DNA from 2 places in the Clostridium intestinale genome. Region 1 is predicted to be linked to the other one. Evidence: predicted binding sites of a transcription regulator. Region 1 holds the regulator's gene; the other holds the start of a gene.
What was found. Region 1 encodes LexA, which represses DNA repair genes until DNA is damaged. Its sites were predicted from a motif close to CNAACANNTGTTNG; they were not measured.
Positions count from the first base shown of each region.

Region 2: a site for LexA is predicted at 4,529-4,542, ahead of uvrB (excinuclease ABC subunit UvrB). Genes of this name have one in related genera too.

Region 1 is NZ_CP121166.1:1,404,131-1,411,361, forward strand. Features, by position in the region: gene miaA (tRNA (adenosine(37)-N6)-dimethylallyltransferase MiaA) at 1-753, shown strand, start outside; gene hfq (RNA chaperone Hfq) at 802-1,035, shown strand; gene P8F83_RS07295 (methionine gamma-lyase family protein) at 1,104-2,393, shown strand; gene lexA (transcriptional repressor LexA) at 2,438-3,037, opposite strand; gene P8F83_RS07305 (hypothetical protein) at 3,176-3,568, shown strand; gene P8F83_RS07310 (tyrosine recombinase XerC) at 3,753-4,742, opposite strand; gene P8F83_RS07315 (coiled-coil domain-containing protein) at 4,986-5,879, shown strand; gene purB (adenylosuccinate lyase) at 5,907-7,231, opposite strand, start outside.
Region 2 is NZ_CP121166.1:4,177,941-4,185,171, forward strand. Features, by position in the region: gene P8F83_RS21210 (YitT family protein) at 1-16, shown strand, start outside; gene ftsE (cell division ATP-binding protein FtsE) at 233-922, shown strand; gene ftsX (permease-like cell division protein FtsX) at 909-1,799, shown strand; gene P8F83_RS21225 (S41 family peptidase) at 1,871-3,127, shown strand; gene P8F83_RS21230 (signal protein PDZ) at 3,142-4,410, shown strand; gene uvrB (excinuclease ABC subunit UvrB) at 4,586-6,559, shown strand; gene P8F83_RS21240 (acyltransferase family protein) at 6,596-7,231, opposite strand, start outside.

The DNA of each region.
Region 1 (7,231 bases):
TATTTAATAGACTTTCTTGATCCAAGAGAAGAATTTTCAGTTTCGGATTTTAAAGATATGTGTCTAAAGATTATGGAAGACATCTATTCTAGAGGAAAGTTACCTATAATAGTTGGTGGTACTGGATTATATATAAATTCTATAATTTGTGATATGACTTTTACTGAAAGTGAAAAAGATGATAAGTATAGAGCACAGCTACTTAAGCTATCAGAAGAGCATGGAAATGAATTTATACATAATATGCTTAAAGAAGTAGATCAAGTATCCTCCGAGCAGATTCACTATAATAATGTAAAGAGGGTAATCCGCGCTTTAGAAGTGTATCATTTAACAGGAAAACCATTTTCATCTTACAATCTAGGAGAAAGTATATATAACTGTGATTATGATTTATATTATTATGTTTTGAATATGGATAGATCTAATCTTTATGAAAGAATAAATTATAGAGTAGATCTTATGATGTCAAAAGGTCTTCTTGATGAAGTTAAAACTCTAAAAAACATGGGATTAACAAGTGATATGCAGTCAATGAAGGGTATTGGATATAAAGAGCTTCTAGATTACCTTAATGACAAAACCTCTTTAGAATTTGCTATAGAATCAATTAAGCAAGGAAGTAGAAACTATGCTAAAAGACAGCTTACTTGGTTTAGAAAAGATCCTAGATCTATATTTATAGACAAGGATACTTTTGATGGTGATATAGATATTGTTAACAAAATAACTGGTGACATAATACAATCTTAAGAGTATAATAGAATTAATTTCTTATGGAAATATGGAGGATGAGTTTATATGAATAAGCAAAATAATAACTTGCAAGATATCTTCTTAAATGGCGCAAGAAAAAATAAAATAGCTGTAATTGTATACCTTACAAATGGCTTTCAATTAAAAGGATACGTTAAAGGTTTTGATGCATTTACTGTAATTTTAGATTGTGATGGAAAGCAGATGATGATATATAAGCATGCCATTTCAACTATAAACCCTGCAAAAATAATTTTATTTAATAACGAGAATGTATAATATATACTCTCTATGCAGTGCATAGAGAGCTTTTATTTGATGAAGTATTTAAAAAACGGAGGATATAAATGTTAGATTTAACAATAGAATATATAAAGAGTCAATATAATATAAGTGAAGAAACTATAAATCTATATAATAAAACAATAGTGGATATTCAAGATCAATTTAAAATCTATGATGAGATAAGAGAGTATAACCAAATTAAAGTCTTAAAAGCTCTTCAAGAAGAAAGAATAAGCGACTCTCATTTTACCAATTCTTCTGGTTATGGTTATGGAGACATTGGTAGAGATGCTCTAGATAAGGTATATGCACACATATTTAAGGCAGAAAGCGCTCTAGTAAGACCACACTTTGTAAATGGAACTCATGCAATAGGTACAGCCTTGTTCGGTAATCTTCGTCCAAATGACACTATGCTTGCCGTAACAGGAACACCATATGATACACTACATAATATAATAGGTCTTGATGAAGGCAAAAAGATAGGTTCTTTAAAAGAATATGGAGTAAATTATAAACAAATTGATTTAACTGAATCAGGGGATTTTAATTACGATGAGATAGAAAAAATATTAAAAGAAGATTCTTCTATAAAATTAGTACACTTACAAAGAAGTACAGGTTATGGTTGGAGAAATTCTTTTAGTTTAGACGCCTTAGAAAAAGCTATACACTTTATTAAAAGCATAAAAAATGAAGTAATTGTTTTTGTTGATAACTGCTATGGAGAATTTATAGATACTAAAGAGCCTACAGAAGTAGGTGCAGATTTAATAGCAGGTTCATTAATCAAAAATATAGGTGGTGGAATCGCTCCAACAGGAGGGTATATAGCAGGTAGAGAAGAGTATGTTACTCAAGCTGCCTACAGACTAACTGTTCCTGGAATAGGAGGGGAGTGTGGTTCAACTTTTGGCGTAATGAGAAGCTTGTACCAAGGATTGTTTTTAGCCCCACATATAGCAATTGAAGCACTAAAAGGAGCTATTTTCTGTTCAAGAATATTCGAACTTGCTGGATTTGAAGTGCTTCCTAAGTTTAACGACAAAAGAAGTGATATAATTCAAGCTATAAAGTTTGGAAACAAAGAGAAGCTTATTGCTTTCTGTAAGGGAATACAAAAAGGCTCTCCTATAGATTCATTTTTAGAGTGTGAGCCATGGGATATGCCAGGATATAATGATCAAGTTATAATGGCAGCTGGTGCCTTTATTCAAGGATCAAGTATAGAATTATCTGCTGATGCACCAATTAGAGAACCATACATAGCATACCTTCAAGGTGGTTTAACCTTTGATCACGCTAAAATAGGTATACTTATAGCTTTATCAAAGGTATTAAATATACAGTAATCTATAATTTGCATAATATAAAAAACTGGCTTAACGCCAGTTTTTTAATATGCTCTAAATAATCCTACAAGTTTACCTAATATAGCACAGTCATCAACTATAATAGGCTCCATAGTTTTATTTTCTGGTTGAAGTCTTATATGATCTTTTTCCTTAAAAAATCTCTTAATAGTAGCTTCATTTTCTATTAAAGCAACTATTATCTCTCCGTTTAAAGCAGTAGTGCATTGTTCAATAATAGCTAAATCACCATCATTAATTCCAGCATCAATCATACTTTCACCAGAAACCTTAAGCATAAATAATTCTCTATCATGTTTTATATATTCAATAGGTATAGGAAATGAATCCTCTATATTTTGTGTAGCTAATATAGGAGTTCCAGCAGTAACCTTACCAACTATAGGTATGTTAAGCATTTCTCTTTTCGCTGCATTTAATTCAACTATTTCTAAAGCTCTTGGCTTAGTAGGATCCCTTTTAATAAAACCCTTTTTCTCAAGTCTCTTAAGATGACCATGAACAGTTGAGGTTGACTTTAAATCTACAGCCTCACATATTTCTCTTACAGACGGTGGGTATCCTTTGTTTTCAGTATAAGTTTTAAGAAATTTATATATTTCTGATTGTTTATCCCTTGTCATTATTAACACCTCTCTAACTGATTCCTATTATAACATACGTATTTCAAATATTCAAACCTATGTTCCCATAAGTTAATTTGATTAGTTTATACTAATTTGATATAATCTTGTTTGTAATAAAATAAAAGGAGAATTATAATGGATAAGACCAATGTTTTTAATGATTCTGAATTTGTAGATGACGATAATTGTATATATGATTCAAATAAAATCTGTGATAATTGCGGAAAATGTTTAGAAGCTGAGGGAGTAGACATCAGGGCTATTAAAATCGAAGAAATAGCTAAAGTATCTGAAGAAACTTCAATAAAAGCAAGTGAATCCCTTACTCTTGAAGAAGAAATAGATGATCAAGAAGATAGTGTAGAAGTTTTTGATGAATCCAACTTTTTTGAGGAAGAAGAGTACGAAGATGCATGGGATCACATCGAATATATAGATGATGTTCAAAATATTTTAGATGATGATATTGCATTAGAAGAAAACTCAGAGGAGATTTACCCAGGATTAATTAGGATAAAGAGATTTTAAAAAAAATCTCTTTATCCTTTTTTATTTGATTTTTCATTTAACCAGAAAACTGTTTAAGAAGTTAACCAGTTTTCTGGTTAAATGGTTAACTGGTTAACTGCTTATAAATCATTTAAACAAGTTTCTTATTAATACTGAGCCTAATGAAGTTTATAAAAAGAAAAAACTTCTACAAATCAGATGTTTATAACTTTGATAAAGGATTTTGTTTTACAGCTTCTCTTAAGACCTCATCATCAACATGAGTATATATCTGTGTTGTAGATATGCTATCATGACCTAAAATGCTTTGAAGGCTTCTTATATCTACATTTCCATGCTTATACATGAGAGTAGCAGCAGTGTGGCGTAATTTATGAGGAGTGTATTTTTGCTCAGTTAATCCAGCTTCTATCGTATATTTCTTTACTATTCTTTCGACGCTTCTTTTATTTATTCTCGTTCCCTTTGAACTTATAAAGAGAGCATCATTGTCGTTTTCGGATATATTTTTTGTTTTTTTTCTTTCTATCATATAAGAATCTAAAGCTTTAATGCAAGCTTCGTTTAAATAAACTGTTCTCTCCTTATTACCTTTTCCTATAATAGTTAATATATCTCCCTTAATTTTAGATATATTTATACCACAAAGCTCTGAAACACGCACTCCACAATTTAAAAATATAGTTATCATGCAATAATCTCTAGCATAAAATTTATAACTTCTATCCATAGAGTTTAAAAGCTTAATAGACTCATCCAAAGTTAAATAAACAGGGTGGCGCTTATTAAGTTTTGGAGATTCTAACTCTTTAGCTGGATTATTTCTAACTATTCCTTGTTTTCCTGATAAAAAATTAAAAAAAGACTTTAAAGCGGCCACTTTCCTAGCTCTAGCATAAGTTCCGTTTTCTCGTTGTTTTTCTGCAAATGAAACAAATGCATATAAATCCGAAAGCTTTATACTATTTATAAAAGCCTCATCTATAAAACTTAAATCAATCTCATTAAATTCAGTATTCTTATGAGCTTTACCTTTATATATTGCTATAAATCTAAAAAACATCATAATGTCAATTCTGTAGCCATCAATAGTATTAGGGGATTTCCCTCTGATTGTACTTAGATAATTTAAAAAATCAGCTAATAATTCAGGAATTTTCTCATCGTAAGCTATATTTATATCATATTTCATTAAATTTTCTCCTTTGTCACCTTAATAATTAGTATTTTATACCTTTTTCGCTCTTTTTTCAACTAAAACACGTCGCTAAATAAGCATTTAGCGACATTATCTTTGCGCAAATATATTTTCAACTTAAAATCATAGTGATTTTTTACGTTTAATCGAATTTTCAAATCAATTTCTTTAATTAAACTTGATTTTTGTAATACATATATATTACAATGTATTCATATGTATTACAGGAGGCGTATTATGGGAGAAATAAAGGCGACAACGTTTAGGTTATCAGAAGAAACTACAAAATCATTTAGAGAAACAGCTGAAACACATGGAATGACACAAGAACAATGTTTAGCAAACTTATTACATGTATTTGAACTAAAGGAAGCAAAAGAAATCTTTAAGGATAGAAAAAAAGAAATTGAAATTTTTGAAGAATACATTTCTAGAATACAAAATTTGTATTTAACTTCTTTAGAGATTAATTTAACCGAAGAAGAAAGATTTAAAACAGAATTTAATAAAGACTTAGAGGAAAAAAGCAATATAATAATTTCATTAAATAAAGAGATAAAAAATATTAAAGATAAAAATGAAAAATTACAAGAACAAATTTCAGAACTTAAAGAATCATTAAATAAAAAAGAGACTTCATTAAAAGTTTATGATGAAATGCAAGCTCAGAATAAATTTCTGATAAATAAAATAACAAAAGATAACGAATCTTTATCTTTTAAAATAAAAGAGCTAGAAGAAGAAAATCTCAAAGCAAAAGAATATGAAATTTTAAATAAAGATCTTCAGGAAAAGATAAACTTATCAAACAACACTATTATAGAAAAGAATCTATATATAAACTCTATAGAAAGCAAATTAGAGTTTTTACAATCATCTTTAATACAAGCAAAAGATGAAATTACTACTATAAAAACCACTAACAAAGACGAAATATCTAAAATGAAAGATGAATTTCAAAGAGAAAAAAAACTTACAGCTGATGAACTTAAAGAAAGCTTAGAAAAGTATTATAATTTAAAGATTTCCACCGAATTAAAGTTCTCATTAAGCGAAAAAGATAATGAAATCGAGAAATTAAAATCAGAAATTAAAACCTTAAAAGAAAAAAATAAGGAGAAGACTAATTAACAGTCTTCTCCTCTACTTCATCTTCATCTAAACATTTATTTCAGCTTTTAAATTAAGTGCTTCAGAATTGTTTTCTAATATAGGATTTATGTACTCTTCTATAAACTCTTCTACTTGACTTGGAGATCTTCCTATAAACTTATTAGGATCTATTATATCTCTAATTTCATTTTCAGTTAACCCAAATCCACCATCAGCTATTATTCTATCTATTAAATCATTATTTAACCCTTCTCCTTTTACTCTTTGAGAAGCTTCCATAGAATAACCTCTTATCTTTTCATGTAATTCTTGTCTATCTCCACCTTTTTTAACAGCTTCCATCATTATGTTTTCAGTCGCCATAAAAGGTAATTCATTATTTACATGAGCCGCTATTACCTTCTCATAAACCACCATACCTTCAGATATATTCATATATAGATTTAATACTCCATCTAAAGCTAAAAACGCTTCTGTTACTGCTATTCTTTTATTTGCAGAGTCATCTAATGTTCTTTCAAACCATTGAGTAGCTGCAGTAACTGCTGGATTTAGTGAATCTACTATTACATACCTTGCTAAAGCTCCTATTCTTTCCGATCTCATAGGATTTCTTTTATAAGCCATAGCTGATGATCCTATTTGATTTTTTTCAAATGGTTCCTCTACTTCCTTCATGCTTTGTAAAAGTCTTAAATCATTAGAGAATTTATATGCACTTTGCGCAACTTCTGATAATGTATTTAAAACTATAGAGTCTAATTTTCTTGGGTAAGTTTGACCTGTTACTCCATAACTTTTCTCAAAACCCATTCTTTTAGCTACCATAACATCTAAAGCTTTAACTTTACTTTCATCACCCTCAAAAAGAGTCATAAAGCTAGCTTGAGTTCCAGTTGTACCTTTAACTCCTCTAAGCTTCAATGTACTTAATACATGATCTATATTTTCAACATCCATAACCAAATCCTGCATCCATAAAGTAGCTCTTTTCCCTACTGTAGTTAACTGAGCAGGTTGAAAATGTGTAAATCCTAGTGTAGGCATATTTTTATATTTTAAAGAAAATTCTTTAAGCAGTGCTAAAACACTTACAATCTTTTTCTTTATTAATAATAAAGCTTCCTTCATTATTATAACATCAGTATTATCGCCTACATAACATGATGTAGCCCCTAAATGTATTATTCCTTTAGCAGAAGGACATTGCAGTCCATATGCATATACATGACTCATAACGTCATGTCTCACTTCTTTTTCTCTTTTTATAGCTTCCTCATAGTTTATATTATATATATTAGCCTTTAATTCGTTAACTTGTTCTTCAGTTATATTTAGCCCTAATTCTTTCTCACATTCAGCTAAGGCAA
Region 2 (7,231 bases), 1.9 Mb from region 1:
TATACTACCTGAGTAGCTAATTTTTATAAAAAGAGGAATTTATGATTTGTATCTAAGTTCTTCTTTTTTTCATTTAAATATTAAATATATTGATATAATTCTACAGAAAAATAGAAATTATTAAAAAACTTTTAAAAATTGGATTTCATAATAAATTTTTTGTATGCTATAATAAAACCATATATGACAAAACTGGCTAACTATTTTGATGAAAAAATTGAGAGGTGTTTATATGATCGAATTTAAGAATGTGAGTAAGCTTTATAATAATAACGTAAAAGCTTTGGTAGATGTTAACATAAAAATAGAAAATGGAGAATTCGTTTTCCTAGTTGGTCCTTCCGGTGCAGGTAAATCAACATTTATAAAAATGCTTATAAAAGAAGTAGATCCTACTAATGGCAAAATAATAGTTAATGGAACTGATTTATCAGCAGTTAAAAGAGCACAAGTACCATACTATAGAAGAAAAATTGGAATGGTTTTTCAAGACTTTAGACTTATTCCTACTCTAAATGTATATGAAAATGTTGCGTTTGCAATGAGAGTAGTTGAAGCATCTCAAAGAGAAATAAGAAGAAGAGTTCCAATGGTATTATCTTTAGTTGGATTATCGCACAAATACAAAATGTTCCCAAATGAACTTTCTGGTGGAGAACAACAGAGGGTTTCTTTGGCAAGGGCAATAGTAAATAATCCATCAGTGTTAATTGCAGATGAACCTACAGGGAATTTGGACCCAGAAACTTCTACAGAAATAATGAACTTATTAGATGACATAAACAGAGCGGGTACTACTATACTAATGGCTACACATGCTAAAGACATAGTTGATACCATGAAAAAGAGAGTTATAGCAATAGAAAAAGGTACGATAGCAAGAGACATCATGAAAGGTAGGTATGAAGATGAAATTAAGTAGTATAAAATATTTTATAGTGGATGCATTTAAAAGTATAAAAAGAAATTTAACTATTAGTATTGCATCAATGGCTACAGTTTTAGTTACATTACTTATATTTGGAGTTTTCTTGTTAACAGCATTGAACATAGGTAAAGGTGTAGCAGATATAGAATCTAAAGTTGAAATAATGGTAGTGCTTAAAGACGATGTTACAATGATGGATCAACGTGAAATTGAAATACAGTTAAAAAAAGAAACTGGAGTTAAAGATGTTGTATATGAATCTAAAGCAGAAGCTTTAGAAAAATTTAAAGGTCAATTAAATGAATATAAAGATTTACTTAATGGATATGATGATAAAAATAATCCACTTACCAATTCATTTTTAGTAAAACTAGAAAAACCAGAGTATGCTGAAGCAGTGGCTGATTCCGTATCTGATATGACTGGAGTAGAAAGCGTAGAAAATGATCAAGAATTGATTAATAAAATTGCTTCTTTTACAAAAGCTATAAGATGGGTAGGAGTGGTACTATTTATAATATTAGTTGGAGTATCATTATTCTTAATTATAAACACAATAAAGCTAACAGTATTCTCAAGAAGAAGAGAAGTTGGAATAATGAAGTTTGTTGGAGCTACAGATTGGTTTATTAGATGGCCTTTTATAATAGAAGGTGTAATTATAGGTTTATTAGGTGCTGTATTATCTAATATTGTTCTATATTCATCTTATAGTGTATTATTCTCTGTAATATCTAAACAACTTATTACTATGACATTGGTAGCTCCTAGTTACGTATTAACAGTGATGCTTGGAGAGTTTATAATAGGTGGAATATTAATTGGTGCATTTGGAAGTTTCATTGCTCTTAGAAAATTCTTAATAGTTTAACAAATATGGTATAATATTCTCTACATATGTTAATATATTTAAAGCAAGGATGTATGAAAGGAAGACAAAATATGAATAATAAATTTGTTGAAGTAAAAAGAAAATCAAAATTTCCTAAGATTTTGATAGCAGTAATAATTGCCTTGCTATTTCTAGGGAGTAATATTTTCTTCTTTTTCTTAGGGAATAGGCTAACATTAAATGGACTAGTAATTCCTTGGGGAAGAGGGGAAATAAGTGAATCACTTAAAGGAATAGACAATGTAGAGAAATTTAAAAAACTATTTTCAATTAGAGATGAGCTTTATTTAAAATATGATGGCGAAATCGATGAGGATAAATTAGTAGATGGAGCTATTAAAGGAATGACGGAATCATTAGGTGATCCCTACACAGTATATATGACAAAAGAAGAGGCTGAAAGTTTTAATAGTAAAATGCAAGGGAACTTCTCAGGAGTAGGGATACAACTTGACATAAAGGATGAAAATATAGTGGTTGTAACACCTATTGAAGGTTCTCCAGCAGAAAAAGCAGGTATCTTAAAGGGTGATGTTATATTAAAGGTTGACGGGAAAGACGTTTCATCTAAAGAGTATGACAAAGCTGTGGCTATGATCAGAGGGGAAAAAGGAACAGACGTTACCTTAACATTATATAGAGAAGATAAAGGCAATTTTGATATTAAACTAAAAAGAGATACTATAACAGTAAAATCTGTTGAAGGTGAGATGTTATCAAACGGAGTTGGATATGTTACAATAAGTTCTTTTGATGAACATACAGATAAAGAATTTTTAGATACCCTAAACAATTTAAAGGGCAAAGGAATGAAAGGTATAATATTAGACCTTAGAGGAAATCCAGGTGGATATATGCATACCGCAGTATCTGTAGCATCTCAATTTATTCAAAAAGATAAAGTAATAGTAGCAACAAAAGATAAGTATAATCAAGAAGAACATGCTTTATCACAAGGTGGTAGCTTCATTGGAACACCTCTAGTGGTGCTTATAGATAATGGAACAGCATCAGCTTCAGAAATTGTATCCGGAGCTTTTAAAGATTATAAAGTAGCGGATTTAGTTGGAACTAAAACTTTCGGAAAAGGTGTAGTTCAAAGACCTCTAGAATTAGATGATGGGACTTTATTAAAGGTAACAATTTCTAAGTGGTATACTCCTAATGGAAACAATATTCATAAAAGTGGAATTGAAGCTGATTATGAAGTGGAGTACCCAAAAGAATTGGCAACTGCAAAATATAATAGAAGTAAAGATCCTCAATTTGCTAAAGCTTTAGAGTTGATAACAGAAAAATTAAAATAGGAGGATTTAAGACTATGGATCTAACCTTATATACATTAAGATCCGTAGCATCTGCGATAATAGGACCATCAATAATAGTTGTTATATTATTAGGGGTAATGTTCTATATTAAAAATAAGAAGATATCATTTATGCAAAAAATGATAGTAGGGGAGAGTATTAACTCTCCCCTAGAACTTACTTTGTCACAAATAGTTTTAGGTATTTTTGCAGGTGCAATTGGAAGCTTATTATTAACTTACTTTGGTATAATGTTTAATGAAAATTCAAGGATAGAGTGGTTATTTTTAGTATCAATGTTATTGATGTTATATAAACCTAGATTCGTATGTTTTTCATATAGTGGAGCTATAATAGGAGCTTTAACATTAATTTTAACTTTTATATATGGAGATCAATCTCCAATAAAACTAGATATAGTACATTTAGTAATGTTTGTAGGAATTATTCATATAGTAGAAGGTTTTTTAGTTATTATTGATGGAAGCAGAGGCGCTATACCTGTATTTACTAATAAGAATGGTAAGATATTAGGTGGGTTTGCACTTAATAGATACTGGTCTTTGCCTATAGCTGTGTTAATAATAATGAATTCATCAGGAAGTTATATAGGAACACAAAGTGTAGGAACTCCTGATTGGTGGCCAATACTTAATCACAGCTATACACTAGATATTCTAAAGACTGCCATAATAGGGTTATTTCCCTATTATGGAGTTGTAGGATATTCATCTATTACTTTTTCCAGTACTAAAAGAGAGAAGACATTGTTGTCTGGTTCATTAATTTCTCTTTATGGCATTTTATTATGTGGTGTTGCATTGATAGCAGACCTTGGGATTACAGGAAGTATAGTTGCTTTAATATTTATGCCTCTAACCCATGAAGCAATGCTTAGGTTATCTAGCTACATAGAAGAAAAAAAGTCGCCTTTATATACCAGCGATGAAGAAGGAATATGTGTGCTTGAAGTAGCACCAAGATCACCTGCCTTTGATGTTGGTATCAAAAGTGGTGATAAGATACTTCTTATAAATGAAGAAATAATTAGCAATGAAGCTGAAATATATAAAATTGTTAAAGAAAGCTTCAATGATGTAAAATTAAAAGTGAAAAATATAAATGGGATAATATGTGACTATACATTAAAACCAGATATAAATAGAAGAATAGGGGTAGTGTTAGTTCCTAAAATGGTTAAGCAAGAAGATGCTATGCCTTTAGACAATGACTTTAGAAGTGTTTTAGAGAAGGTTAGAAATAGGAAAAACAATAAAGAATAAAGACTAATAAGAAATGTAAGCTAATCTAAAAATAAGTATTTATTTATGGGTTTAGCTTACATTTTTAATTAATGAGTAAATATTGACTAAGAGAGAATATAAATATAGAATATATTTAGGAACTTATGTTCGATGAGCAATTTAAGTTAGTTTTATTAAGGAGTAGGAGGGAAATATGGGTAACTTTAAAATAGAATCAAAATTTAAACCTACAGGCGACCAGCCTCAAGCTATAGCAAGTATTGTAAATTCCTTGAGAAATGGTGAAAGAGGGCAAACCTTATTAGGTGTAACTGGTTCTGGTAAAACTTTTACTATGGCAAATATAATTGAAGAAGTTCAGAAACCTACATTAATACTTGCACATAATAAAACACTTGCAGCTCAATTATGTGCTGAATTTAAAGAGTTTTTTCCAAACAATATTGTTGAATACTTTGTGTCATATTATGACTATTATCAGCCAGAAGCTTATGTAGCTCATACAGATACTTTTATTGAAAAAGATGCATCAATTAATGACGAAATAGATAAGTTGCGTCACTCAGCTACGTCAGCGTTACTAGAGCGAAGAGATGTAATAATTGTTGCTTCCGTATCTTGTATATACGGATTAGGTAACCCAGAAGAATATAAGAAGCTTACTATATCTTTAAGAGTTGGTATGGAAAAAGATAGAGATGAAATAATGAGAAGACTTATAGAAATTCAATATGAAAGAAATGATATAGACTTCGCTAGAGGTACATTCAGAGTTAGAGGAGATTCTTTAGACATAATACCAGCATCATCATCTAACAAAGGAATAAGAGTAGAATTTTTTGGAGATGAAATTGAAAAGATAAGAGAATTTGATGTTTTGACCGGTAAGATAATTGGGGATAGAAAACATGTATCTATATCTCCTGCATCCCACTTTGCTGCATCTAATGAAACTGTAGAAAAAGCTTTGGGAACCATAGAAGTTGAGTTAGAGGATAGACTTAAGGAACTAAATGCAGAAGGAAAACTTTTAGAGGCTCAAAGATTAAAACAAAGAACAAATTTTGATATAGAAATGATTAGAGAGATGGGGTATTGTACAGGAATAGAAAATTATTCTAGAATTCTAGATGGAAGGGCTCCAGGAACCTCGCCTCAAACTTTAATTGACTATTTCCCAGAGGATTTTCTGCTTTTTATAGATGAATCTCATGTAACTTTACCACAAGTTAGAGCAATGTATGCAGGAGATAGAAGTAGAAAAGAATCTTTGGTGGAATATGGATTCAGACTTCCTTGTGCATATGACAATAGACCACTGAAATTCCAAGAGTTTGAGAAAAAAATAAATCAGGTTGTTTTCGTATCTGCAACACCAGCAGTATACGAAATAGATAATTCTACGAATGTAGCAGAACAGGTAATTAGACCAACAGGACTTCTTGATCCTGTAATTGAAGTTAGGCCTGTAGAAGGACAGATCGATGATTTATACAGTCAGATAAAAAATACTGTAGATAAAGGATTTAGAGTGTTAGTAACCACATTAACTAAGAGAATGGCTGAAGATTTAACTAAGTATCTTAAAGATCTAGGAGTAAAAACAACTTATATGCATTCAGATATAGAAACAATTGAAAGAATGAAAATAATAAGAGATCTTAGATTAGGAGAAGAGGATGTTCTTGTAGGGATAAATCTATTAAGGGAAGGACTAGATATACCTGAAGTAGCTTTAGTAGCTATATTGGATGCCGACAAAGAGGGATTCCTTCGTTCTGAAACGTCACTAATTCAGACTATTGGTAGAGCAGCTAGAAATGCTGAATCAAAAGTTATAATGTATGCTGATAAAATAACTAATGCTATGGATAAAGCTATAAAGGAAACTGATAGAAGAAGAGAAATTCAAATTAAATATAATGAAGAGCATGGAATAACTCCTACAACAATAATTAAAGATGTAAGAGAAGTTATTGAAGCTACTAAGGTTGCTGAAGATAAAGAAGTGTACGGATTGTCTGAGTTAGTTACTGAAAGTATAGAAAATAAAGCAGAATTAATAAAGAAATATGAAGAAGAAATGATAGATGCAGCTAAAAATCTACAATTTGAAAGAGCAGCAGAATTAAGAGATAAAATAAAGAAGCTTAAAGATAAGAAATAAGGGTTATTGCACTATTAGATAGTGCAATAACCCTATTTAGTTGGACAGAGAAAAGTACTCATTAGCAGAAGCTTTATTTGGTAAAGAACCCTTAAATAATATAGATAATAATTTATATTTATCTACTAAAAAGTTGAATAATAAAGAAACTGATAAACTTACCAAAGTAAATCCTACCCAGCTAGTACTAGGGAAAATACTCAATAATAAATTCCCCACGGGTTTATGAAGATACATTATAATTAGTGAATTTTTACCGCAATAAGATAAAAACTTAATAATAGTTTTATTCTTCATATTATTACTAAAACTCAAAATTAAAATAGTAAAAGTTAAAGGATATATTAAATCTAAAATGGGATGTTTAAAAAAAGATTCTTTTATATTTAAATAATAGTAAAAATCCTTCTCAATGTTTAAATATAGTAAAATAATAGCAGATAAAGAGCATATAACTAAAGAATATACTGAGGATAGATATTTTAATATATTCTTACTATAAAAGCCTATAGCATAATAAGATAAACATATTGGCAATACATCTATTCCTAGAAAAAACCAGTATTTTTCATCTATGAGTGTTATAGTATCAGGTATAGTATTAATAGAATATACGTGTGCTAATAAATAACCGAGGAATATAAATAATATGATATAAATAGTCTTTAGATA